4 regions of the Paenibacillus sp. genome follow, and region 4 is predicted to be linked to each of the others. Evidence: riboswitches for the same ligand, from Rfam matches in the RefSeq annotation. Region 4 holds a riboswitch; each other region holds the start of a gene.
The links. A riboswitch is a leader RNA that binds a small molecule or an ion and turns the genes downstream of it on or off. The one in region 4 is predicted to bind cyclic di-GMP.

Region 1 (5,657 bases), on a different contig from region 4:
TTGGAGCCGGCCCCGAAAATCGTCATGCTGACCGCGTTCGGCCAGGAAAACATTACGCAGAAAGCTGTACAGCTCGGCGCGTCATACTATATTCTAAAGCCGTTCGACATGGACGTGCTGGTCAATCGCATTCGCCAGCTCGCGTCCGGTCCGGTTCCGGCCGGCGGCAGCATGAACGGCGCCGGCTCGATGAACGGGCTCGGATCGCAGATGCGCAAGCGACAGACGTCTCTCGTGCAGACGAAGCCTCAAGGCAAGCCGAATTTGGACGCGAGCATCACGAACATCATTCACGAAGTCGGCGTTCCTGCGCATATCAAAGGGTACCAATATTTGCGCGATGCCATCACCATGGTTTACAACAATATTGAACTGTTAAGCGCTGTTACGAAGACGCTGTATCCGGCGATTGCCGAGAAATACCGGACTACTCCGTCCCGCGTGGAGCGCGCGATTCGCCATGCCATTGAGGTCGCTTGGACGCGCGGCAACATCGACAGCATTTCGCACCTGTTCGGCTATACGATCAACATTTCGAAGGCGAAGCCGACGAACAGCGAATTCATCGCGATGGTCGCGGACAAATTGCGCATCGAGCATAAGGTGGGGTAAATTGCGTCCAATTAAAGGGTCTCGTATGTAATTTACAAAAAATGAAAAACGAATGAACACCCCTATGGATTGGTTTGACAGTAAACCAATCGATAGGGGTGTGTTGTTTTGCTTATAATAAAGAAGAAGCCCGCGGGCGGCGTTACCTCCCGGGGGCTTGTCGGTTCGAACCGTTCTTTCTTCGGCGGATGATGAAGACTAGCGCGATAATGAGAACGATCGAAGCGGCGACGACGCCGGCAATCTTCAAGGCATCGGACTTCGTAATAATGATGGCCTCTTCCGAGAACGTCTCGCCGGTTTGTTGGTAATGGGTCGCTTCTGCGCGAGACACGCTCACACCCGTAAGGTTGTAGGCGAACGTTGTGCTTTCCGTCACCCCGGCGTACTCCCATGTCACTTCCGCCGTGTATTCTCCCGCTTTCTTCAGCGCGTTCGGCAGCTGTTGGAGGTTGTAGATGCCAACCTTCCCCGGGTAAATCGAGCCCATTTCGGCTTTTTCTGTATGCAGCAACGTTCCGTCTCGATAAATCCGAATTTCGCCCTTCAATCGTTCCACTTTATTTCCGTCATTGCGAATGGAAAGCGCCAATCCCAAGTTTGCGCCGTCCCATTGCGTTTCCATAGAAGCGAGCGTCAGCTTGTGCGTCTCCGCGCCCGGCACCGTGACCAGCACGCCGATCGCCTGCGCATAAGCTTTATTGATCGTTACCGATGTGCCGTCTTCGATCTCTTGCCGTTCTTGTTCCTTCAACAGGTGACGAAGGGTGAGAACCGCGACGTGGTCGCCCGGAGCGGCATCTTTCGGGATGGTAAGTTGAAGCGTAACGTCTTTTTTCTCGCCGGCACGCAGATGGATTTCTTGTTCCGGAACAAGGAACCAGGACCCGATTCCGCCGCGCTGGATATGTTCCGGATCGACCGCGCCCATGCCGCCGCCGATGGCGACCGGCGCATCGGAGACATACAAGAAACCGTTGGCGATGTGGGCGCCAGACGTATTCCGCGTTCCCAACTCGAAGGTAATGATTTCGCCGGGCTTCCCGATGAAGGAGTAATAACCGGCAACGACTTGATCCCCTTTGGCTTGAATGGCGACGATCCCTTCTTCGGCATCAGCCGCCGAAACCCGCGGTTCCATTCCGTATATCGTCAACAGCATAGCGGCCATAATGATCCCAAAGCATTTTGCGATCATTCATATCCCCCTTCCATAAAAAAGGCAACCAGCTCGAGCAGAGTGGTCGCCTGTGATTCATGCTTACGGCCCCGTTGCAACGGTGTAGGTTACCGTTGTGCTGTACGAACCTTCGAACAAACCGACTTGAGCAGGACGGTTCGAATTGGTTGCCTCATATTGAGAGCCCGCAGCGATATCGGAGAGTTGAGCAATCGAAATATATTGTGGAAGCTTCAAAGTGTAACGAAAACGTTGCGTATAGGCGCCTTGACCGAACATGACGTCCGCGTCCATGATGCGCACGCCGGAAGTCGTGACTTGACCGCTGTAAGCGGAGACGTTCGTCGTGTCCGACGAGTTCACGCCTGTCAGCGTGCCGTCCTGTACGACCTGAAGAATCGGCGTATTCGTATTATGAATAGGGTCCGGATTTGTGCTGTCCACCGGAAGATTTACCTTGAAGGTAGCCCCGTTCAAGGAAGGATCGTTCACGGTAGCGCGCAAGTCGGATGCCGAGACCGTGACTTTCCAACCGGCGCCTTGCCCCGTGTTGTCGTCGACCCGCACATAATCGTTGGCCGTAATGGCCGGCACGGCCGACCCCATGTCGATCAAGTACGAACCGAGCGACATTTGCGAAGTCGATTGTATCGTCGTAGGGGTTGTTGCCGGCGCTTGGTTCGGGTCCGAGGACACGTATACGTTGTCCGCCCCGTTAACGGCGGTGCCCGATGCCGCAGCGGTCGGTGTTCCAATGCTTGCGACGGATGCCGCGATCGCGGCGATCGCCGCGATAGTACGAAATTGCTTCTTCATCATATGACCCTCCATTTTGGCATAAAAAAATCCATCTGCCGAGGGGGATGGAAGTCGTGCTTGTATGTCCATCCTTCCAGCGGCCTGGCGATCGTGGCAGCATGGCTGCGTTAGACCCACGGCTTTGCGTCCCCGCGTTTCCGCGGGTTTGCCTTTGTTACAGGATTCAGTTTTCGTCGGAAAGCGGATCGCGATCACGTCTTACCTTACTGAGTATATTCGAATTTGCATCAAAAGCAATACTCCAAGTATAGACAACATGATAGATTCGATGAATCGTTTCCAATACGAAGAAGTCTCGGTTTCCGGTTCTGGGACGAGCTGCATGCGAAGTACGCGTTTTGCGTACAATAATTGCTACGCAATCGTACGCGAAGAGCGTACCTCCGAGGGGTGTAGCGATGTACCGCAAGTCCAATGCAGCCGGAACGGTTCGGTCGAAGGGCAAGGCGCCTTTCGGCCAAAGCTCGACTGCCGGATCGTCGTTTCAGGAGAAACTCGAATATTTCAAGTCCGTCTTCCATCATACGCAGGATTTCGTTATTCGGGATTTCGACGCGTTCGGCGGTACGTCGGCGGCCGCGCTGTTTTTCACGAGCTTGGTCGATAAGGACATGATCTCGGAAACCGTCATCAAGCCATTGATGCAGCTTTCGGCGAAGCCTGAGCCGGCGGATTCGTCGCGGGCCGCGGAACTCGTTCTCAAGCAAACGATGTTTCATGCGGACGGGAAAACCGCGCCGGATTGTCGGCTAGCCGTGAGCGACTTGCTGGCGGGGAGCGCCGTCGTGCTGATCGAAGGCTTCGACGAAGCGATCGTCGTGAACGTGCAGAAGGTCGAGCAGCGCGCCGTGGAGCAGCCGAAGAGCGAGCAGGTCATTCGGGGGCCGAGGGACGGCTTCATCGAAAATTTGCAGACGAACATTGCGCTGATTCGTACACGGCTCCCCACGGAACAGCTGAAAATGAAGACGCTGCAGCTGGGGCGGCTTACGAAAACGAGCGTCATATTGTTGTATTTGGACGGCATCGCGAACCCGAAGCTCGTCGAAGACGTGGAGCGGCGGCTGAATGCGATCGACATCGACCGCATTCTCGATGCAGGTTACATCGAGCAATACGTTCAAGACAACCCATGGTCGCCGTTTCCGCAAATTCGGAACACGGAACGGCCGGATGTAACGGTCGGCAATTTGCTTGAAGGCCGCGTCGCTATTTTGACGGACGGTTCACCGTACGCGTTGCTGTGTCCGACGTCCTTCGCGATGTTCTACCAAACGTCGGAGGATTACAACGAACGGGCGGGCATCATGAGCATGCTTCGGCTCGTCCGCTTGATGGCGCTGCTGTTTTCGCTTATTACGCCTTCGTTGTACATCGCCATTTTGTCGTTCCATCCGGAGCTCATCCCGACGAAGTTCGCCGTCGCCGTCGCCAGCGGCCGAGCCGGGGTGCCGTTCCCGACGTTTCTCGAGGTGTTCGTCATGGAAGTGGCGGTGGAGATTTTGCGGGAAGCGACCGTTCGCATGCCGCAGCAAATCGGCGGCGCGCTGTCGATCGTCGGCGTGCTGGTCATCGGGCAGGCGGCGGTCATGGCCGGCTTCGTCAGTCCGATCACCGTCGTGGTGATCGCGCTGACGACGATCAGCTCGTTCGCGACGCCGGCGTACAACGCCGCGATGGCGTTCCGTATGCTCCGGTTTCCGATTATCGCTGCCACCGGTCTATTCGGTTTCTTCGGCTTGATCTTGGCGTTGTTTCTCGTGAACAACCATCTGATTTCGCTGCGCTCGTTCGGCGTGCCGTTCCTCGCCCCGGTCGCGCCGCTGAATGCCGCGGGCCTCAAGGACGCGATCATACGAGCGCCGATCCGGTTTCTGCTGGACCGGCCGGCGGAGCTGCGACCGCGCGAGCGGCTTCGCGCCGCGCCGTATCCAAACCCGCGGAGCGGCTCGAACGGAAGGGGGACATCGTAGCATGCGCGAACGTCAAATTACGGCGGTGCAGGCTGCGGCCGTGCTCGTATCCAGCTTAATCGGCATCAGCGTCCTCGCGCTGCCGCGCATAACGGCCGAACGCGTGAATTACGGGGCGCCGCTGGCGACGCTCGTCGGTCTCGCCATTACGGCCGCAGGCCTCGTTGCGATAACGTTCCTTGGCACCCGGTTTCCTAGGGATTCGATCATAGAATACGCCAGGAAGCTGATCGGACGTCCTTTGGGTGATACGTTAGGATTTCTTTACGTTTCGTTCATTGCGGTTCTGTTAAGTTTAGCCGTACGGGAGTTTGCTGATATGATGAACACGATCGTGCTGTCGACAACGCCCTTTGCCGCGATCATTGCGGCCGTCTTGATCGCCGTCGGGCTGACCAGCCGCAGCGACGTGACGACGTTCGCGTATATTCAATTTTATTACGCCCCGCTGACGGCTGCGGCGATGCTGCTGCTGATCGCCTTAAGCGCGACGGAAATGAAGCTCGTCAACTTGCTGCCCGTGTGGGGCAACGGCACACATATCGGCGATTTTTGGTCGGCGGGCGTCCTCGTGGCGAGCATGCCGTTCGCGCAAATCGGCATGTGTATCTTAACGGTCGTCATTCCTTCGATGGCCGATCCCCGGCAGGCGTTCAAGGGAATGACGGCGGGGTTGATCGTCTCCTCGTTGCTTGTCGTGCTTACCGTCGCGGCGACGATGGCCGTCATGAGCGCGGAGGAGGCCGCGAACGACGTTTGGCCGGCGATGGCGCTGACCCGGATGATGCAGCTGCCTGCGCAAATTTTGGAGCGAATCGATCTCCTGTACTTAATGGTTTGGGTCGGCACGGCGTTGACCACGTTCTTGTCCGGATATTATTTGATCTGCTGCCTCGCTTCGCGCTTGTTCGGCCTGCGCAGCCACCGCACGGCGGCCATGCCGCTGATCCCGGTGTTGTTCGCTCTCGCCCTCGCGCCGCGCAATACGCTGCACACCTACTCCCTAATCCAGCTCGTCGGCGTCGGGGGGCTGGGGTTGACCGTCGGCTTTCCGATCTTGCTCGCGCTCCTGT
Region 2 (5,657 bases), on a different contig from region 4:
CAGCGGCAGCGGCGTGCGCCCGATCAAACGCCACCCGCCGGGCGATGCGAACGGATATACGCCCGTCTGGCTTCCGGCGATTCCGACGCTTCCTGCCGGGACGCGTTCTCGCGGAGTCGACAGGCGCGGCGCCGATATGCGCTCGGACATCCCGCCGAGATACGGAAACCCGGGCATAAAACCGATCATATACACCTTATACGACCGTGACGTGTGGATGCTTACGACGTCCTCGGCGGAAAGTTGATTGCGCTCGGCTACGAACGGCAAATCCGGTCCGCACTCCGAGCAGTAACAGACGGGAATTTCCACCGCGTTCTCGGTAAGCGCGCCTGCGCCTGCACCTGCGACAGCCGCCGCTCGAGCGCGGACGCGCTCCGAGCGCTCCTCTAACCACCGCACCACTTGCGACTGCGCATCTCTTACCTTCCAACTCGTTTTAACGACAGCGATCGGATCGTAATATACGGCCGCCGCTCCATAAGACGGGACCGCTTCTACAAAACCGGGAAACGGTTGTTCCTCCAGAATGCGCGTGAATTCTAACACCTTACGATGCGTATCCGGATCGATGCCGCCTCCGTAATGGACAATGAACGCCCGCTCCCCCAATGGAACGATCCTCACACCATTTTCCAATCCCTATGCCCCCTTCCATGCCCCGCAGGAGCTTTTAGACAGGCGCCCAAGCCGTCAGCAAATCGCCTCTCGGACGTTCCGCGACGCTTCTCCACGACCCGGACGCGATTTCCGGGAAGCTCTTCGGGTCTTGCCTTACATATAAATAAACCCAGCCTTCGCGATTTCCGTCGATATCGACGACGCGCACGCGCTCATATTCGTTGCGGAGGTCTCCCGGTCCGTAAAATTGCTCCAATCGGTCCAACGCCGGCAGACCGGCTTCGCGGATGATCATCCATTCGCCGACGATCATGCCGTCAGCGCGGCTCTCGGACAGCATGAGCGCGGGATACGGTCCGACATTGTACAGCTTCCCTCGGATCGCGCCAGGTTCGGCAGCTAACAAATAAGGAGCGATAATATGATGGTTGGCTTCCCCTGTTAACAACGTGCCATATACAAAAAGGCTAATCATGGCCAAAACCCCTCTCGTAAAGTTGTCCTTGGGCCGACAAGGCCGTCAGGCCTCCGTCGCATTGCGGCGTTCATTCGGAAGCAGCAAAGCCAACACGCCTAGCAAAGGAAGGTACGCGCACAGCCGCATAACGAATTCAATGCCTCTCGCATCGGCCGCCCAACCGAGCACGGCCGAGCCGAGACCTCCGAGACCGAACGCCAGACCGAAAAACAATCCGGAAATGAGTCCGACATTCCCCGGAATCATCTCTTGCGCATAGACGACGATAATCGAAAACGCCGACGACATCACGAACCCCGCGCAAATGACAAGCACGCCGGAAGCGAACAAATTTGCGTACGGCATCAACAGACAAAACGGCGCCGCCCCGAAAATAGATAGGAAAATGACGTTCCGGCGGCCGAACCGGTCCGCAATCGGCCCTCCGACCAGCATCCCGATCGCCGACGCGAACAAAAACGCAAACAGCAGCAACTGCGCATGCGCGATCGGCAAACCGAAGCGATGAATCAAATAAAACGAATAGTAGCTAGTAATGCTGGAAACATATACATACTTGGAAAAAAGCAAAAATACGAGGATCGCGACCGTCCAAGCGATCTGGCGCCGAGATAATGCCGCGGAGCGGCTTGCGCGCTGCGCCCCGCGCTTGGCATGCATCGTCATGTGATTGCGATACCAGCTTGCCACGTACATCTGGATCACGATGCAGGCCGATGCCGCTATCGAAAACCAGATGACGCCGAACTGCCCCAATGGGACGAACACCACCGCCGTCATTATCGGTCCTAGGGAGGTACCGATCGTGCCGCCGACTTGAAATATCGACTGCGCGAGTCCTCGCCTGTTCCCGGCGGCCATATAAGCGACCCGGGAAGACTCCGGGTGAAAGACGGCGGATCCGATGCCGATGGCGATCACGGCGAGCAAAATGACGCCGAAGCTCGACGCCAAGGATAGAGTAACGATACCGGTCAACGTGAAGACGACCCCGATCGGCAATACATTTGGCCGGGGATGCGCATCCGCCGCTTTCCCGACCACCGGTTGCAGCAATGCGGCGGTCGTGCTCATGCAGAAGGCGATCAGCCCGATCTGCTTATACGTCAGTTGCAGAGATTCTTTCAAAATCGGAAATAGCGCCGAAACGGTCGACTGCATCGCATCGTTCAATAAATGTACGATACTGATGGCGATCAGAATCGGAAAAGCGGTCGGCGTTACGGCAGGCATCGATTTCGTTTGAATGCCGGACATTCGTTTGCGATCTTCCTCCTCTCATAAAGTCTTTTTTAAAGCGAAAATTGGTTCCCCTGCATCCCCCCTTTCCCAAAAAAAGCGCGCAAAAAGCCCCCATCCAGCTTACGAGACATAGAAAGATAGACGGAGGCTTCCGTCGTATTCGGCAACTGGCTGGCATCGCGGTCTTTAGGCAAATCCGCATTAGCCCCTGTAGCTTTGCGTCGCCACTTTTCAGTGGGTTTGCTATTGTCGTACGAAGTATGAAATTGTCAAAAAAGGCAATATTGTGTATGTGATATACACTATACTAAGATATTAAATCATTTTCAATAGAGAATTAATATAACGTTTTGTAAATTGCCCAATCTCCGCGAGCCAAGGGGATCGCAAGTCCGACGTTCATGAGCCGGTCGCCGCCGGTAAGCATGGCCAAACAAAAAGACAGGAGCATCCTGTTTCGCTCCTGTCCTTGCATTCTCCGCCACATCGAATTTGTCGCAGTTCTATTGCGGGTGCCCGTATTCTTAAAATACGCTCCCGCCGAAGAGGAATCGGTATTCCCAATGCCTGCCCTCAAAGGAGTCTACCCGGACGCCGCCGGCATCTTCGGAGTACGTATGAAGCACTTTGCCGTTCCCGATGTAGATTCCGTCGTGCGTGATCCGTTGGCTGCTTTTGTTGATCCCGCTATAATTTGATGCCCTTGATCCTTTGTACGACATGAAGAACATGATGTCCCCCGGCTTCAATTGTCTCCAGTCGGACGTTGTTTTTCCGATTCTACGTACGTAATCCCCCTGTGTTCGGGAGTTTGAAGGCAGCGTGATTCCTGCCCCGTCAATATAGGCTTGTCTAACAAAATCGGAACAGTCGAACGTCCTTGTGTTACTGCGGCTCGAGCCGAATTCATAGGGCGTCCCCAAATACTTCATGCCGGCGTCGATGACATTCCTTACAGCTGCGTTAGTCGCCGGTGCCGGCGCTGTCGGGGCCGGGGTTGCCGGGGCGGGGGTTGTCGGTGCCGGGGTTCCCGCATTTGCATTATTCCCCGTAATATTTACGTATTTGCTCGAAGAAGATACGTACCCGACTCGGCCGTTCGCATCCCGCACTTTCAACCAGTAGCGGTTGACGTTCTCGAGAATTTGAAGCCTTTCCCCTTCTCTTGCGTATCGGATTTTGTCCCCCTGCACCGACGGCCTCTCGCGCAGCGTCACGGATCGTTTGACTTCGGCAACCGCTGCATTGGCATTCGAGGAGGGTGGATTTGTCGCCGGTGCCGGCGCTGTTTTAATATCTACGTATTTACTTGAAGAAGATACGTACCCGACCCGGCCGTTCGCATCCCTTACTTTCAACCAATACCGATTGACGTTCTCGAGAACATCGAGTCTTTCCCCTTGTCTTGCGTACCGGATTTTGTCCCCTTGTACCGACGGCCTCTCGCGCAGTGTCACCGTTCGTTTGACTTCGGCCACCGCTGCGTTGGCATTCGTCGTATGCAGCATTCCGACGGATGACCCTTCTTCCGATGCCATTTGGTTCGTAGTCGCCCCGTCATTCGTAACGGGATGAACGACTACATGATTGTCTTGTACGGAGTACCGAATCTCCCGCTGGAAGAGCTCCGAAAGTGCGGAAACGGGGACATGCGGTTTCCCGTTGATCAGCACCGGACGGCCTGATAGCTGAACCGGCTTTTCATCGATTTCCGCACGCGATTGATTCATGGCGATTTCGAAAATGACATCGGTATCCCCAATGCTAAGTACTTGCGCATTCGGGTTCCAGTTCGTACGATACCCGATCGCTTCCGACAAGTCCTGGATCGGGACATATTCATTGTTAACTAATGGGATGCGGCCGCTGTCTTCCGATGCAAGTGGAAGCTGCTGTCCTCCCCCTCCCCTTTCCGCACTTTGGATTTCCATATTGTCATTGGTATTGCCATTGCAAGCTGTCTGCAGGAGTAATGCCGCCATTAGCAGGCTTAACACATAACAGCGCATATCTTTGCGCATCAACTTCTACCCCTTTGTCAATTGGTTTTAGGGATAGGTTGAGTAAATAATGCAAAACTATGCAACATTTCCACGAATACACTCCTAAGAAAAAGGAGTACCCGATTCGTCGCGGGTACTCCATCCTCGATCACAATATAGATTCCGAAAAACCTACCCTTATATTGCCTAAAACGGACAAACTTTCCTTAGGATATCTGGTTTGCGTCGCTCGATCGACGGCGATCAAACCAAACTTTTGGTCATAACCGAGCTGCCATTCGAAGTTATCCAATAAGGACCAATGCATATATCCGATGACGCGAATGCCCTCTTCCACGCATTCGTGGACACCCTTCAACGCCCGCTTGATGAACTCTACGCGGTCCGCATCTTGATCGGTCGATATACCGTTCTCCGTAATCATAATCGGTTTATCCCAATGCTTCGATACGAATCGCAGCACGCCGGCCAACGCTTCCGGGTAATACTCGTAGCCCATTTTCGTTTTCCTGGCGGCCGGATCCAATGGAACAACGCCGTTCGGGCCATGGATTTTCCGGGAATAATTTTGGACTCCTAAGAAGTCGTCCTCTTGAAGATAAGGCAGGTAATGAAGGAAGTCGTCATGCTGCTCCGCTTTCACAAATTCCTCCCCGCCCGGAAGCGCCTGATGGTCATACAGCGAGAACGTAATGCCGACCTTGATATGGGGCTGCGCTTCTTTAATCGCTTGCCGCGCTCGCACATGGCATTTCATGATGAGCAGATCGCCATCGTCCGTTCGGTGAGATAGAAACGGATGGACCATCCTCGGGTCCATGCCGAACGACTGGCCCAGTGCCCTGTAGTACGTCTCCATCTTTACTTTCATATCCATATTCAGACCAACCTGAATGTCCCCGTCGGCAGCCGAATCCGCCTTGTCCTCTTTCGCCCCCGTCATCCTTTTCATAATTTTGGCGATTTGCTTCCCCATATTCGCTTCATTGATGGTACAAACGTAAGGAATGAGGCCGCCCAGCTCCGACACGACGAATGTACAGTAATTGGCGAAATATTCCGCTGTCGCTTCGCTCTCCCAACCGCCTTCTGCGATCAACCATTTCGGCGAGGAGAAATGATGCAAAGTCACTATAGGCGTTACGCTCAAGCGATGGCAAAATTCAAGAACGTCTCGATAATGCTCGATTTCCTCCCGGTCAAAGTACCCTTTGGAGGGTTCGATTCTAGCCCACTCGATAGAAAACCTGTATGCATTGAGGCCCGCATCCGCCAATAGTTGGATATCCTCCCGAAAGCGGCGGTAATGATCG
Region 3 (5,657 bases), on a different contig from region 4:
ACGCGCAGCTCCTCCGTTCCCGATTCCGGCGGAAACCGGTACTGCTCGACGGCGGCGCGCAGCCGTTCCGCGGCGCCCAGCGCCTCGGCGAGCGCGATCCCCGGCAGCAGCAGCGCGAACTCTTCGCCCCCGAAGCGGGCCAATACGTGGCGCTGCGGCAGCGCTTCCCCGATCATCGCGCGCAGCCGGCGCAGCACTTCGTCGCCCGCCAGATGACCTAGACGGTCGTTGATTTGTTTAAAATGGTCGATATCGAACAGCACGACGGTCAACGGCTCCCCTAGCTCTTCCGCGCCGCGGTACGCCTCCTCCGCCAACCGGTAGAAATGCCGGCGGTTGTACATGCCCGTCAGCTCGTCCGTCACGGCCATCAGTTCCATTCTCCGATACAACGATGCGTTGTCGATGGCGACGGAAGCTTGGCTCGCGTAACTCAGCGCGAAGTCCGCCTCGTTATCCGCGAATGCCCTGTCGTCTCGTTCCAAATAAAACAAGCCTTTCCGCGCGAAGGCGGAATCGAACGCCACCGCCATTTCGTAAACAGGCCCCCTGCGGCCCCGGTACGCCGCCGATTCGCCGCCTCCGAGGCTCCGGCACAGCGCCTTCGCCAAATCCGGCGAAAGCTCGCCCCGGACCGCCTCCCGCGCCAGCACCGCTTTGGCGGTCAAACGCCCGTCTTCGTCGACCCACAAGCTTGCCCGGCGGAACGGGACGTGGCGCTGCAGCTCCTCGAGGGCAAGCTGCTGCACGCGCGCTTCGTCCAGCGACGAATTGAGCGCCTGCATCGATTGGCGCAAGCTTTCGGACAAGCGGCTCCGCTCCCGTTCGGCGACGAACCGCAGCTCGAGCTTCGACGCCTCCGCCAGCGACGCCATAAGTTCGCTGATTTTCGCCAGCATCTGGTTCAGGGCTCGCCCGAGCATGCCGAATTCGCCAGCCGAGGTCAACCGTACCCGAGCGTGCAAATCCCCGGCGCCGGCCGCCTCCATGACGCCGAGCATCCGGCGGAGCGGCTTGGTGACCCATTGGGACAGCATAATCGTAAAGAGCGCGAACAGGACGACGATCGACGCGACGAGCACGACCGCGTATTGAAGCGCGAGCCCCTTCAACGGGCTTTGGATATCCGGCAAATCGTCCTCCACGACGACGACCCAGTCGGCGAACGGCACTTTCCAGTATCCGTAAAATTTCCGAATCTCCCCGTCATGCAGCGACAGCGTCCCCCTGGCCCCGCTTCGGCTCGGATTGCTCCGCAGCACGTTCAACAGCTCGGGCGTGTCCACGCGGCTGTTAATTTTCGTTTCGTCGGTGGAATGCGCCAGCACCGTCCCGTTGGAGTCGAAAATATACAGCTCGCCGCGCTGGTTCACTTTCACGCCGTTAAGAGAATCGGAGAAGAAGCTCGTGTAAATCGAATTGCCGACGACGCCGATCGCGCGCCCTGCCTCGTCGAACACCGGCGCCGCGGCGACGATGATGAACCGCCCGTTCGCCCGGGATACGATCGTGCCGCTGACTGCGGGCTTTCCTTGCATCGCTTCGATAAAATATTCGCGGTCCGCTACGCGGATAGAGCCCGATTCCGGCGTCGGCGAGCTGCTCGCAATGACGACGCCGTTCTTGTCGCCCAGCCAAAATTTCTCATGCAGCGACTCCCCGTCGTACGCGCGGCGCAAGCTGTCGGTCGCTTCCCGGAAGGCTGCGTGATCCGCGCGGAAAAACCGCTCGTCCGGCATGCGTTCCCGCTGTGCCAGCGTTTCGCGAAACACCGTTTGGGAGGCGAGTATTTCGCTCTTCCGAATTTCCGCTTTCAGCAGGCCGTAGATGGCCTCCCCGGTTCGGAACGCGTTCGCTCGAATTTCGTCCTCGCTTTTGCGGATCAACAACGCCGAGCTGAACGAATACGTCGCCGCGCCGGACAGCACGATGGCGACGCTGATCAACAGCACGACGCTGATCGGCAATTTGATGCGCAGTGAACTCATGAACATTTCCCCTGTTTCTCTATTTAAAGCTGTACCCGCAACATCGTAAGCGCTTCCTAATTGTAGTAATGCTAAAAAAGCGGCTGCATAAGATCCGCGGCCACTTCATCCTTCCTCCGTCAGCGGCGACCCGGCTGCCGTAACGCCGAAGCGTCGTAGGCCCGCGGTTTTGCGTCCTTGCCTTTCGGCAAGTTTGCCTTTTACACGTGATCTTGCTATGCGATTGCGTACATCATATCGCGGCCGACACTCGAATACAATCGCCGGCCGCGATATTTGATTTACACGAATTTCGCTTGCGCGGCTCCGGGAAATGTGCTTTTACCGCTCCTTCAGCCGTCCCGCCGCGCGGAGCTCGTCGAAGACGAGGCGTCCGGCTTCGGACAGCTGCGGCCGGTCCTCGTACGCGAGCCACGCGATCTCGTCGATCTCCGACGCCGGGCGAATGTCCCCGTCGTGCTCCGCGAAGTAGCACGTCATACGGACGATGACGCCGTCCGGCTTCCCGTCGGCCTGCGCTTCGTACATTCCGGCGTACTCGACGCTCTCGCGGCGAATCCGCGCCGTCAGCTCCTCCTCGATTTCCCGCACCAACGTATCGGCATCGGTTTCTCCCGGTTCCCGCTTTCCCCCGGGGAGATAGAAGGCTGGCTTCCCCTTCGATCGGGCGCATAACACCCGGCCGTCCCGTATGCATATCCAAGCTACTTTATCGATCGATGCGCTCATGCCGCATGCTCCTCCGTTCTCGTTCCTTTCTTCGCGCCGTCTCCTCGACTCCGGCCGGATCGACGGCTTCTTTCATTGTACTCGAATCGGCTCCGAACGCCAGCCGCATTCGCCCTGCCGTCCGGCAACCGGGCAAGCGGCAACTTTCCGGCGAGGTCAAGCGTCCATATAGCATCGGGTATTCTTGGAAGGAGCGTGGTACGATGTACGTTCGAAGATGGTCTCGCGCCGTCGCGGCCGCGGTCGCCGCGGCGGGATGGTCGTCCGCCTGGGCCGCGCCGCCGGCGGACGCGGCGGTCTTATACGAGCCTCACCGAACGGCGGAGGCCGGCGTCATGCAGTCCGACGCGCCGTCCGCCGTGCCGCTCGCGTCGCCCCGGTGGACGGTCGAGTACGGCCGCCCGACGCAGGAAGACAGCTGGAGCGGCAGCCGGATCGCGCTCGCCGGTTCGAAGGCGGTATTCGTCCAGAACGGCAAGGCGGTCGCCGTCGAGCTCGCCACCGGGAAGCGCGCCTGGTCGTTCGGTTCGAATATCGTCTCGATCGCTTCCGCCGACGGCTCCGTCTACGCGTTGACCGCCGGCGGCACGCTGTCGCGGCTGGCGGCGGAGACGGGCGCGGAGCGGTGGCGCTCCCAGTTCGACGACGCGGCGGGTGACGGCGAGTTGACGGCCGAGCCCGAGTACGTGTACGTCAAGCACGCGGAAGGCCTCGTCTGCGTCGACGCGGACACCGGGCATGCGTATTGGCGGAACGCGGACGCGGCGGGGGCGGGCGAGAGCGTGCCGCTCGCCGATTTCGTGCTTTATGCGACCGCCGTATCCGGAGCGATCACGCAGGACGTGACGTACGTCATCGACAAGGCGACCGGCAGCACGCGCTGGCGTGTCGAAGGCGTGCCGCTGCAGGTCCGCGACGACGTCGTTTATTTGAGGGACACGTATCCGCCGGGCGATGCCGAACCGTACGGACTGAAGATCGACGCGATTGATACGGCGACGGGGAAGCCTCGCGGCTCCCTGCATTTCATTCCATTGGGGGAAGGCGAAGATCCGCTGCTGCACCGCGCCGGACATGCCGTCATCGACGGCGACCTCGTCATCGCGCTGGGAGCCGACGAGAAGCTGTACGTCACCCATCTCGACGCTTCCCCGGAGCAGCGCGCCGTCTTGGAGGATGCCGGAACCTGGATCGGCGGACCGAGCGGCGGAACGTTGTTTTTCTCCGGAAAGAACGGCTTCGGACTGCACGCGCGCAAGCTGATCGACGAAGGCCGCATCGATTATGACGGACTCGACAATCCTGTGAGCCGATTGGGCGTCGTCGGCGGCGCGCTCTTCGCGGGTCAGTCCGACGGGGAAGTGTTCGCCTTCGACGCCGCCGCAGGCAAGGCCGTCTTCCGCGCCCAAACCGACGCCGCCGGCCAATACGGGCCGTTCCTCGTCGCGAACGGCATGCTGCTGGTGCAGGCGAAGCACACGCTGTACGCGTACGCGCTGCCGGAGGCGCTGCAAACCGGCTCCGCGGCGGCAGCGACTAACGCGCCTGCGTCCGCCCGGCTCGTCGTCGACGGCACGGAACGCCGCTTCGAGCCGAGCCCGGTCATGATCGGCAACCGGATGTACGTGCCGCTCAGAGCGCTGTTCCAAGCCGTCGGCGCGAGGGTGACTTTCGACGAAGCCGAGGGCGGCTCTGTGCAGGTGGAATACCGCGGCCGCACCTTCACTCTGCAAGAAGGAGCCCCGTTCGCGCTCGAGGGCGGCCAGCGGCAAGCGATGGGGCATGCGCCGACCCTCGTGAACGGAGCCGTCTACGTGCCGCTCCGCGACGTCGGCGAGCTGCTCGGCGTCGGCGTGGAGTGGAGCCGCGAGACGCGAACGGTCGACATCGACACGACGCCGGATCCGTAATCGAGCTTAGCCGCAGTAATGCAACGCAAGAAAGCCTGTAGACAAAGTTCCGCAAGGAGCAGGGTCTGCAGGCTCTTGTCGTATTGATATATAGAAAACGTGGGTTGAGGTGTGGAAGAATCCAATACCTTTTCGGGATCCGCTTTACGCAGCAGACGATCCGGGAAATCGAAACGAATGTGGCTTACCGTTGGTTCCTCGGTTACGATTTCACCCAGCCCATACCGCACTTCACGACGTTCGGGAAGAACTACGTACGCCGGTTCCGGGGTACCGACGTTTTTGAGACCATTTTTTCTCGGATCCTCGAAGAGGCTGTGGAACATGGCTTTGTTGAACCAGACGTCCTCTTCATTGATGCTACCCGTGTGAAAGCGAACGCCAACAAGAACAAATATGTGAAGACGCTCGTGCAGGAAAAGAGTAAGAAGTACCAGGAGCAACCAGAGGAAGAAATCAACGAGGACCGCATCAAGCATGGAAAGGAGCCGCTCGGAAAAAAGCCAGAGCCCGCTCTGAAAGGAAGAAGTGAAAGTGAGCGCAACCGCCCCTGAGAGCGGGCTGTTAGTTAAGGGTGAAAAAGAGCGCGTCTTTGCCTATAAGTTTCACACGGCATGCGATCGGAACGGCTTTGTGTTGGGCGCAAAGGTAACGCCAGACAACGTTCACGACAGCCGAGTATTCGAGGATGTGCTGGAACTCGTTAAGAAGCCGTTCGGAAAACCGCTGTCCGTAGCTGTCGATGCCGGTTACAAGACACCATACATAAGTAAGTTGCTGATTGATGACGGGATCCGGCCCGTAATGCCTTATACTCGGCCTGCCGAGTCTGCCCCCTCCTAAATCAGTGCACGGAGGCAAAGACTTCACGAAGCGGATCAGCCGACACATCTGGGCCGATTACCTTGAGGAGGCGGACCACCTCCGTCACACGGAACAGAACAAACGGATTTACGCGCAGCGTAAGGAAACGATCGAACGCGTATTTGCAGACATGAAGGAAAAGCATGGCATGCGATGGACGATATTA
Region 4 (5,657 bases):
GAGCGACCCGGCAAACGATCGGTTTGATCGAGAAGGGCGATTATGCGCCCTCCGTTACGTTAGCCTTGAAAATCTCCAAGGCATTTCATGTACCGGTGGAAGAAATTTTTTATATAAAGGAGTAGTGCCATGCTTCAGCGCATCTTACGTTCGCCGCTGGTTCCAATGTTTTACTTCCTTCTCATGACCGGTTTCTTGGTGCTTTCTTTAGCGGGTACCGAAAGCGAGTCGCCGCTGATTCGGTATTCGTTTCTGCTATTCGCGCTCCTAGCCTTGGCGTGGATCGCGTTAATTTTTTTGCATAACCGGAACCAACCGCGGCATCCCGTGAAAGCTTGGGGGCTCATTCCCCCCGAGCTTCGCGAGATGGATGAAGGGCAGCAATGGATTACGTTCAAAGCATGTCGAAATGTATACATTTACTATACCGTCGCTTTGCCCTTAGCGGCAGGCGCGTGCTTCGTCCTGGCCGGCCATCGCATTGCGCCGCTCATCTGCATCGGCGTATTAGGATTAGGGCAATACCTCGTTTATTGGCTGACGATTCGTAAATTCAATCGGTTTTGATGGAGAAAGGCGGCTGTTTCTCGAGATTGTTGGAACGGAGAGGAGAGAAAACCAGTTGTTGAAACGAGTACTGGCCCAATCTACGCCTGCGACATTTCGGTTGTTCTTAGCTTTCAACTTTCTAATTTACGGCGTCGCGAAGCTAACCTTCGGCCAGTTCGGCGAACCGACGGCGGATCTTGCGGCTCTCAGAGGGCAAGGCTTTACGGTCGCTTGGACCTTCTTCGGATACTCTCGGACGTACGAAATCTTTATCGGGTTGGGGGAAGTGATCGCCGCGATTCTCATCGCGATTCCTAGAACCTCTACGCTCGGAGCGATGATTTACTTTCCGATTGCGCTTAACGTGATGGCGGTGAATTACTGCTACGATATCGGAGTTCAGGATTTGAGCACCGTGTTGACGCTTATGTGCGTTGTCTTGTTGTGGCTGGATCGGAGAAAGTTCATTCCTTTGGTAGCCGGGAGGGGAATTCGGGAATGACCCCTTTCACCATCATGTTGCTTGTGGGCACGTTCTGCGCCACATCCTTTTATTACGCCGTGAAGGAATGGAGAAACAAAACTTAATCGAAAGACGACACGATTGTGTTCCGGCACATTGGACGAGAGAGGGGTGGTCGTTTGCTGGAGTGGGCGGAAGAAGCGGGTGCGGCGTGGCAGTTTCTGGTTTTGTTTTTGCTTGCGGCGGCGCCTTGGATGGACGTTTCTCTAGTCGTACCTCTCGGGGTCGCCTGGGGATTGTCGCCTGTGTGGGTCGGCGTTACGGCCTTCGCGGGCAATTTTCTCCTTATTTTGCTGCTTGGTCTGTTTTTCAAGCAGATCGATCATTGGAGGCAGGCAAGAAGGGAACGAAAGGGTATCGTCGGTCCGACGAAAAGAGAAACGCGGTCCAAGGCGATTTGGGAAAAATACGGGATCCCGGGATTAGCGCTGCTGGCGCCGATTTTCGTCGGAACCGATATCGCCGCCGTCTTGGCCTTAACCCTCGGCGCCTCCAAAACTCGCGTGGTCGGTTGGATGACGATTAGTTTAGCGTTATGGACGATCGTATTCGCGGCGGCTTCCGTGTACGGACTCAGCTTGTTCCATGCGTTATAACAAACCGAAAGACTTCGATGCCGTTCGGCGGTTCGAAGTCTTTCGGCTTTCTTTAGACATGTCAGGCGAAGCCGAGCGCCAGCGCCATGGCCGCGGCGGCCGCGCCGCCTACGGCCGAACCGGCGGTGTTGACGGCGTCGTTGTTCCAGCCGGCGCGGCCGCGGATGCGCGCGGCCGGCGCCCCGCAGTGACGGGCCTGCTCGATGTCGCGGCCGCATATGCCGCAGCGGTACATGGTCTGCCATGTCGCGCCGATCCACGAATCGGCGAGCGACCCGGCCGCGCCGGCGAGGCCGGCGATCCCGATCCAAGCGGCCGGTCTCAGCGCCGCCGCGACCGCATCCGGCGCAGCCTCGCCGGGCGCCGCGAGCAGCAGCGCCCACGCCGCGGCGCCGATGAAGAGGCCGCCGGCCAGCGAGGCGGTAAGGCCGAGGGCGGAGACGCCGCCGGACGTGCCGGGCGGCACGCGCCGCCCCGTCTTGACCGATCGCGGCGGCGTCCGGCTGAAGGCTCCGATTTCCGTCGCCCACGTATCGGCCGTAACCGCCGCCATGACGCCGAGGAAGGCGTACCACCAGAGCGGATGCGGCCATGCCGCGTGCGCCGCGCACAGCAGCAGCCCCAGCCCTCCGTTCGCGAGCACTTGGCCGGCGTCGCGCCTTCCGGACTTCTCGTAGCCGCTCTCGGCTTCGCGCTTCGCATGCGCTTTCCACTTGGACCACAGCGTCGACGATAGGAAGAACGCGATGAGGGAGCCGAACCAAACCGCGCTGCCGAGCGCGTACATCGCCGTCCCCATTGTGACCGCCGCCAGGAAGCCGGAGCCGGACAGCGACCGTTTCGCATAAGCCGCTCCCGCGATCGCCGCGCTGCCGGCCAACCCTATGAGCCATTCCATCGCATGCTCGCCCCCTGTTTTTCCATCTAGTATACCCGACGCGGCCGGCGCGCGGGAAACGGACCGGGACTTGACTGTAAGCCTAGGGGGTATTGGGGCGCAGAACAAAAGTTGCAAATCATGAAACCCATGATATACTTAATCCAGTTAATGACCAAAAAATGGCGCGGACTTTGGAACGAAGCTGCATATCGATAAAGGCAAACCGGTCGAAAGATCGGGACGCAAAGCCACGGGTCTACACGCTGCGAGCAGCGCATGATCGCCGGGCTGCCGTATACGGAATCAAGACCATCGAACGATGAGCTGCCCCCGCATGCGAGGGCGGCTTTTCTTTTGTGCCGAATCCGCCGCCCCATTCGACAAACTTGGACAACTAGAAGGAGTGCAACGATGAAACCGCTGCTGGAAAGAATGAAAATCATGAATCTGCTGTCCGTCAAAAACAAATTGATCGCCGCGTTCGCCGCGGCGCTGCTGATCCCGACGATCGTCGTCTCCCTGATTTCGTTCACCAACGCAAGAACGGAAATCGAGGACCAGATGGTGAAGGCGGCCGAGCAGAACGTAAATTTATTGAATACGATCATCAACGATTACTTCATTGCCAAGAAGAAAGAAATCAGCGTCTTGGCGGCCACGATCGCCCTTGCGGACGTCGCCGCGCTCGAAGGCACGAACGTCGTCGCGGACGCCGCCGTGCGGGACGAATTGGCGACGTTCATGTCCATCCACGACGAGGTCGAGTTGTCGTTCGTCGGGACGAAGACAGGCCTGTACGTCAATTCGCCGGACAAACGCAACGCGGCCGATTTCGATCCGCGCAAGCGCCCGTGGTTCATCAAAGCGATGGAGCATCAAGGAGAAGCGGTCGTGACCGCTCCGTACGTATCCGCGACGACGGGCAGCCTCGTCGTGACGGTCGCGAAAGTGACGGCGGACGGGAGCGGGGTCGTAGCGTTCAACGTCAACTTGGAGAAGCTTGCCGAGATCGCGAAGCACGTTACGATCGGACGCGAGGGGTACGTGTACATCCTCGACGAGGAGCGGAAATACATCTACCATCCGGCCAACGAAGGCGGCACGGTCGCTGCGGAGAACGAGGAGCACGATAAACTGTATGCCGGGGACTCCGGATCCTTCGACTACGTTCTTAACGGCCGAGACGAGAAAAAGATGGTGTTCGCGACGAACCCCGAAACCGGCTGGAAGATCGCCGGAACGATGTACGAGCGCGAGGTCGCCGCGGAAGCGGCGCCGATCCTGCGCACGACGGCCATCGTGCTGGCTGTAGCGCTGACGCTGTTCGGGGCGATGGTGTTCTGGATCCTCCGTTCCATTCTGCAGCCGCTGCGCAGCATCGGCGTCGGCTCGCGCCATATTAGCGAAGGCGACTTGACGCAGCAGATCGCCGTCGAATCGAGCGACGAGCTGGGACAGCTCGGCCGCAACTTCAACGAGATGGCTTCGTCGCTCCGGTCGATCATTCATCAAATCAACGATAATGTTCATCAGCTCGCCGCTTCCGCCGAGCAGATGAGCGCAAGCTCGGAGCAAAGCTCGTCGGCCGCCGAACAGGTGACCGAGGCGATCCAAGGGGTCGCCGCCGGCTCGGACCGTCAGGCACAGCGAATCGTGGAAACGAAAGATGAATTGAGCGGCATGGCGGAGCAGCTGCGGCTCATGTCGGTCAACGCTTCGGACGTGTCCGACGCGGCCGCCCGTACGAAGGACACGGCGGAGAGCGGGAATGAGTCCATCCAAACGGCGGTCGCGAAAATGAGCTCGATCGGCGGCCGCGTCGGGCAGCTGGCGCAGGACGTGAACGGCTTGGGCGAGCGCTCGAACGAAATCGAGCAGATCGTGAGCGTCATTTCCGGCATCGCTTCCCAGACGAATTTGCTCGCGCTGAACGCTTCGATCGAGGCGGCGCGCGCGGGCGAGCACGGCAGCGGGTTCGCCGTCGTTGCCGCGGAAATCCGCAAGCTTGCGGAGCAATCCGACGAATCGGCGAAGCGGATTTCCGAGTTGGTGCGGTCGATCGGCAGAGATACGCGATCCGCCGTCGCGACGATGGAATTCGTCTCCGGCGAAGTGGCGGAAGGGGTCGGCGTCGTGGACTCGGCGGGACGGGCGTTCGAAGAAATCGTCGAGGCGATCGACGCGGTCGCGCGCCAAATCGAGCAGGTGTCGTCGGCTTCGCAGCGGACGGCCGCCGGCGCGGCCGCGATTCTGGGCGCCATGGAAGAAGTGTCGGCGATCTCCGCGCAATCGTCGGGCAGCATTCAGCAGGTCGTCGCAAGCACCGAGGAGCAGCTCGCTTCGATGCAGGAAATTACGGCCTCCACATCCGTACTCACGAAAATGGCGGAAGAGCTGCAGGGGATGGTCGGCAAATTTAAAGTTTAACGTGTACATAGAACCGGCGTGCCGAGGCGCGCCGGTTTTTTTGTGCGCGAGAACGGACGCCCCGCGCGTTCGACGGTCGACAAATCGCCCGCCGAGTGCCATGATTAGTAGCATTAAACAAAAACGATGCATTCGGGCGGTGCGATCAATCATGAAAGTCATGTTGGTGGACGATGAAATTTTGGCGGTGCAGCATCTTCGGCGGCTGCTCGATTGGGAGTCGCTCGGCTTCGCGGTCGTCGCCGAGGAGACGAATCCGAAGCGGGCGCTCGACAGCTTCGAGCGGCTGCTGCCGGAGCTCGTCATCGTCGATATCAAGATGCCCGGCATGGACGGCATCGAATTCAGCCGCCGCGTGCTGGACAAGCACCCGGAGACGAAAATATTGCTGCTGACGTCGTACAAGGAGTTCGAGTACGCGAAGGCGGCGCTGACGCTCGGCGTCGAAAATTATTTGCTAAAGCACGAGGTCGGCGCCGAGACGCTGCTCGCGGAGCTGCGCCGCATCCGGGACGCGCGGGAGAAGGAGCGGCTGCGAAACCGGCTGTTCCGCCGGGAGCTGCTGCGCGACGTGCTGACCGGGCGGGCGGCGGACCTCGCGGCGCTCGACGATCGGCGAGGCGAGGCGGCCGCGTCGGAGCGGCGGTACGCGCTGTTCCTCCTGCAGCCGGATGCGCCGTTC

Region 1: it holds a riboswitch for cyclic di-GMP, as region 4 does, so the genes downstream of both, VE009_RS09545 (WxL domain-containing protein) here and VE009_RS02155 (methyl-accepting chemotaxis protein) in region 4, are expected to answer to the same signal.
Region 2: it holds a riboswitch for cyclic di-GMP, as region 4 does, so the genes downstream of both, VE009_RS14180 (MFS transporter) here and VE009_RS02155 (methyl-accepting chemotaxis protein) in region 4, are expected to answer to the same signal.
Region 3: it holds a riboswitch for cyclic di-GMP, as region 4 does, so the genes downstream of both, VE009_RS18370 (diguanylate cyclase) here and VE009_RS02155 (methyl-accepting chemotaxis protein) in region 4, are expected to answer to the same signal.

What each region holds. Positions count from the first base shown of each region.
Region 1 covers NZ_DASQNA010000018.1:102,849-108,505, forward strand. The annotation lists gene spo0A (sporulation transcription factor Spo0A) at 1-612, shown strand, start outside; gene VE009_RS09540 (hypothetical protein) at 755-1,810, opposite strand; gene VE009_RS09545 (WxL domain-containing protein) at 1,874-2,608, opposite strand; cyclic di-GMP riboswitch class I at 2,684-2,771, opposite strand; gene VE009_RS09550 (spore germination protein) at 3,010-4,584, shown strand; gene VE009_RS09555 (GerAB/ArcD/ProY family transporter) at 4,586-5,657, shown strand, end outside.
Region 2 covers NZ_DASQNA010000025.1:378,427-384,083, forward strand. The annotation lists gene pxpB (5-oxoprolinase subunit PxpB) at 1-639, opposite strand, end outside; gene VE009_RS14175 (gamma-glutamylcyclotransferase family protein) at 674-1,096, opposite strand; gene VE009_RS14180 (MFS transporter) at 1,142-2,356, opposite strand; cyclic di-GMP riboswitch class I at 2,501-2,596, opposite strand; gene VE009_RS14185 (SH3 domain-containing protein) at 2,866-4,362, opposite strand; gene VE009_RS14190 (glycoside hydrolase family 1 protein) at 4,493-5,657, opposite strand, start outside.
Region 3 covers NZ_DASQNA010000033.1:194,285-199,941, reverse strand. The annotation lists gene VE009_RS18370 (diguanylate cyclase) at 1-1,988, opposite strand, end outside; cyclic di-GMP riboswitch class I at 2,110-2,196, opposite strand; gene VE009_RS18365 (NUDIX domain-containing protein) at 2,310-2,717, opposite strand; gene VE009_RS18360 (PQQ-binding-like beta-propeller repeat protein) at 2,921-4,627, shown strand; partial or broken gene VE009_RS18355 (transposase) at 4,747-5,657, shown strand, end outside.
Region 4 covers NZ_DASQNA010000007.1:232,534-238,190, reverse strand. The annotation lists gene VE009_RS02180 (helix-turn-helix transcriptional regulator) at 1-125, shown strand, start outside; gene VE009_RS02175 (hypothetical protein) at 130-567, shown strand; gene VE009_RS02170 (hypothetical protein) at 623-1,051, shown strand; gene VE009_RS02165 (small multi-drug export protein) at 1,192-1,668, shown strand; gene VE009_RS02160 (DUF92 domain-containing protein) at 1,730-2,566, opposite strand; cyclic di-GMP riboswitch class I at 2,756-2,844, shown strand; gene VE009_RS02155 (methyl-accepting chemotaxis protein) at 2,960-4,975, shown strand; gene VE009_RS02150 (response regulator transcription factor) at 5,127-5,657, shown strand, end outside.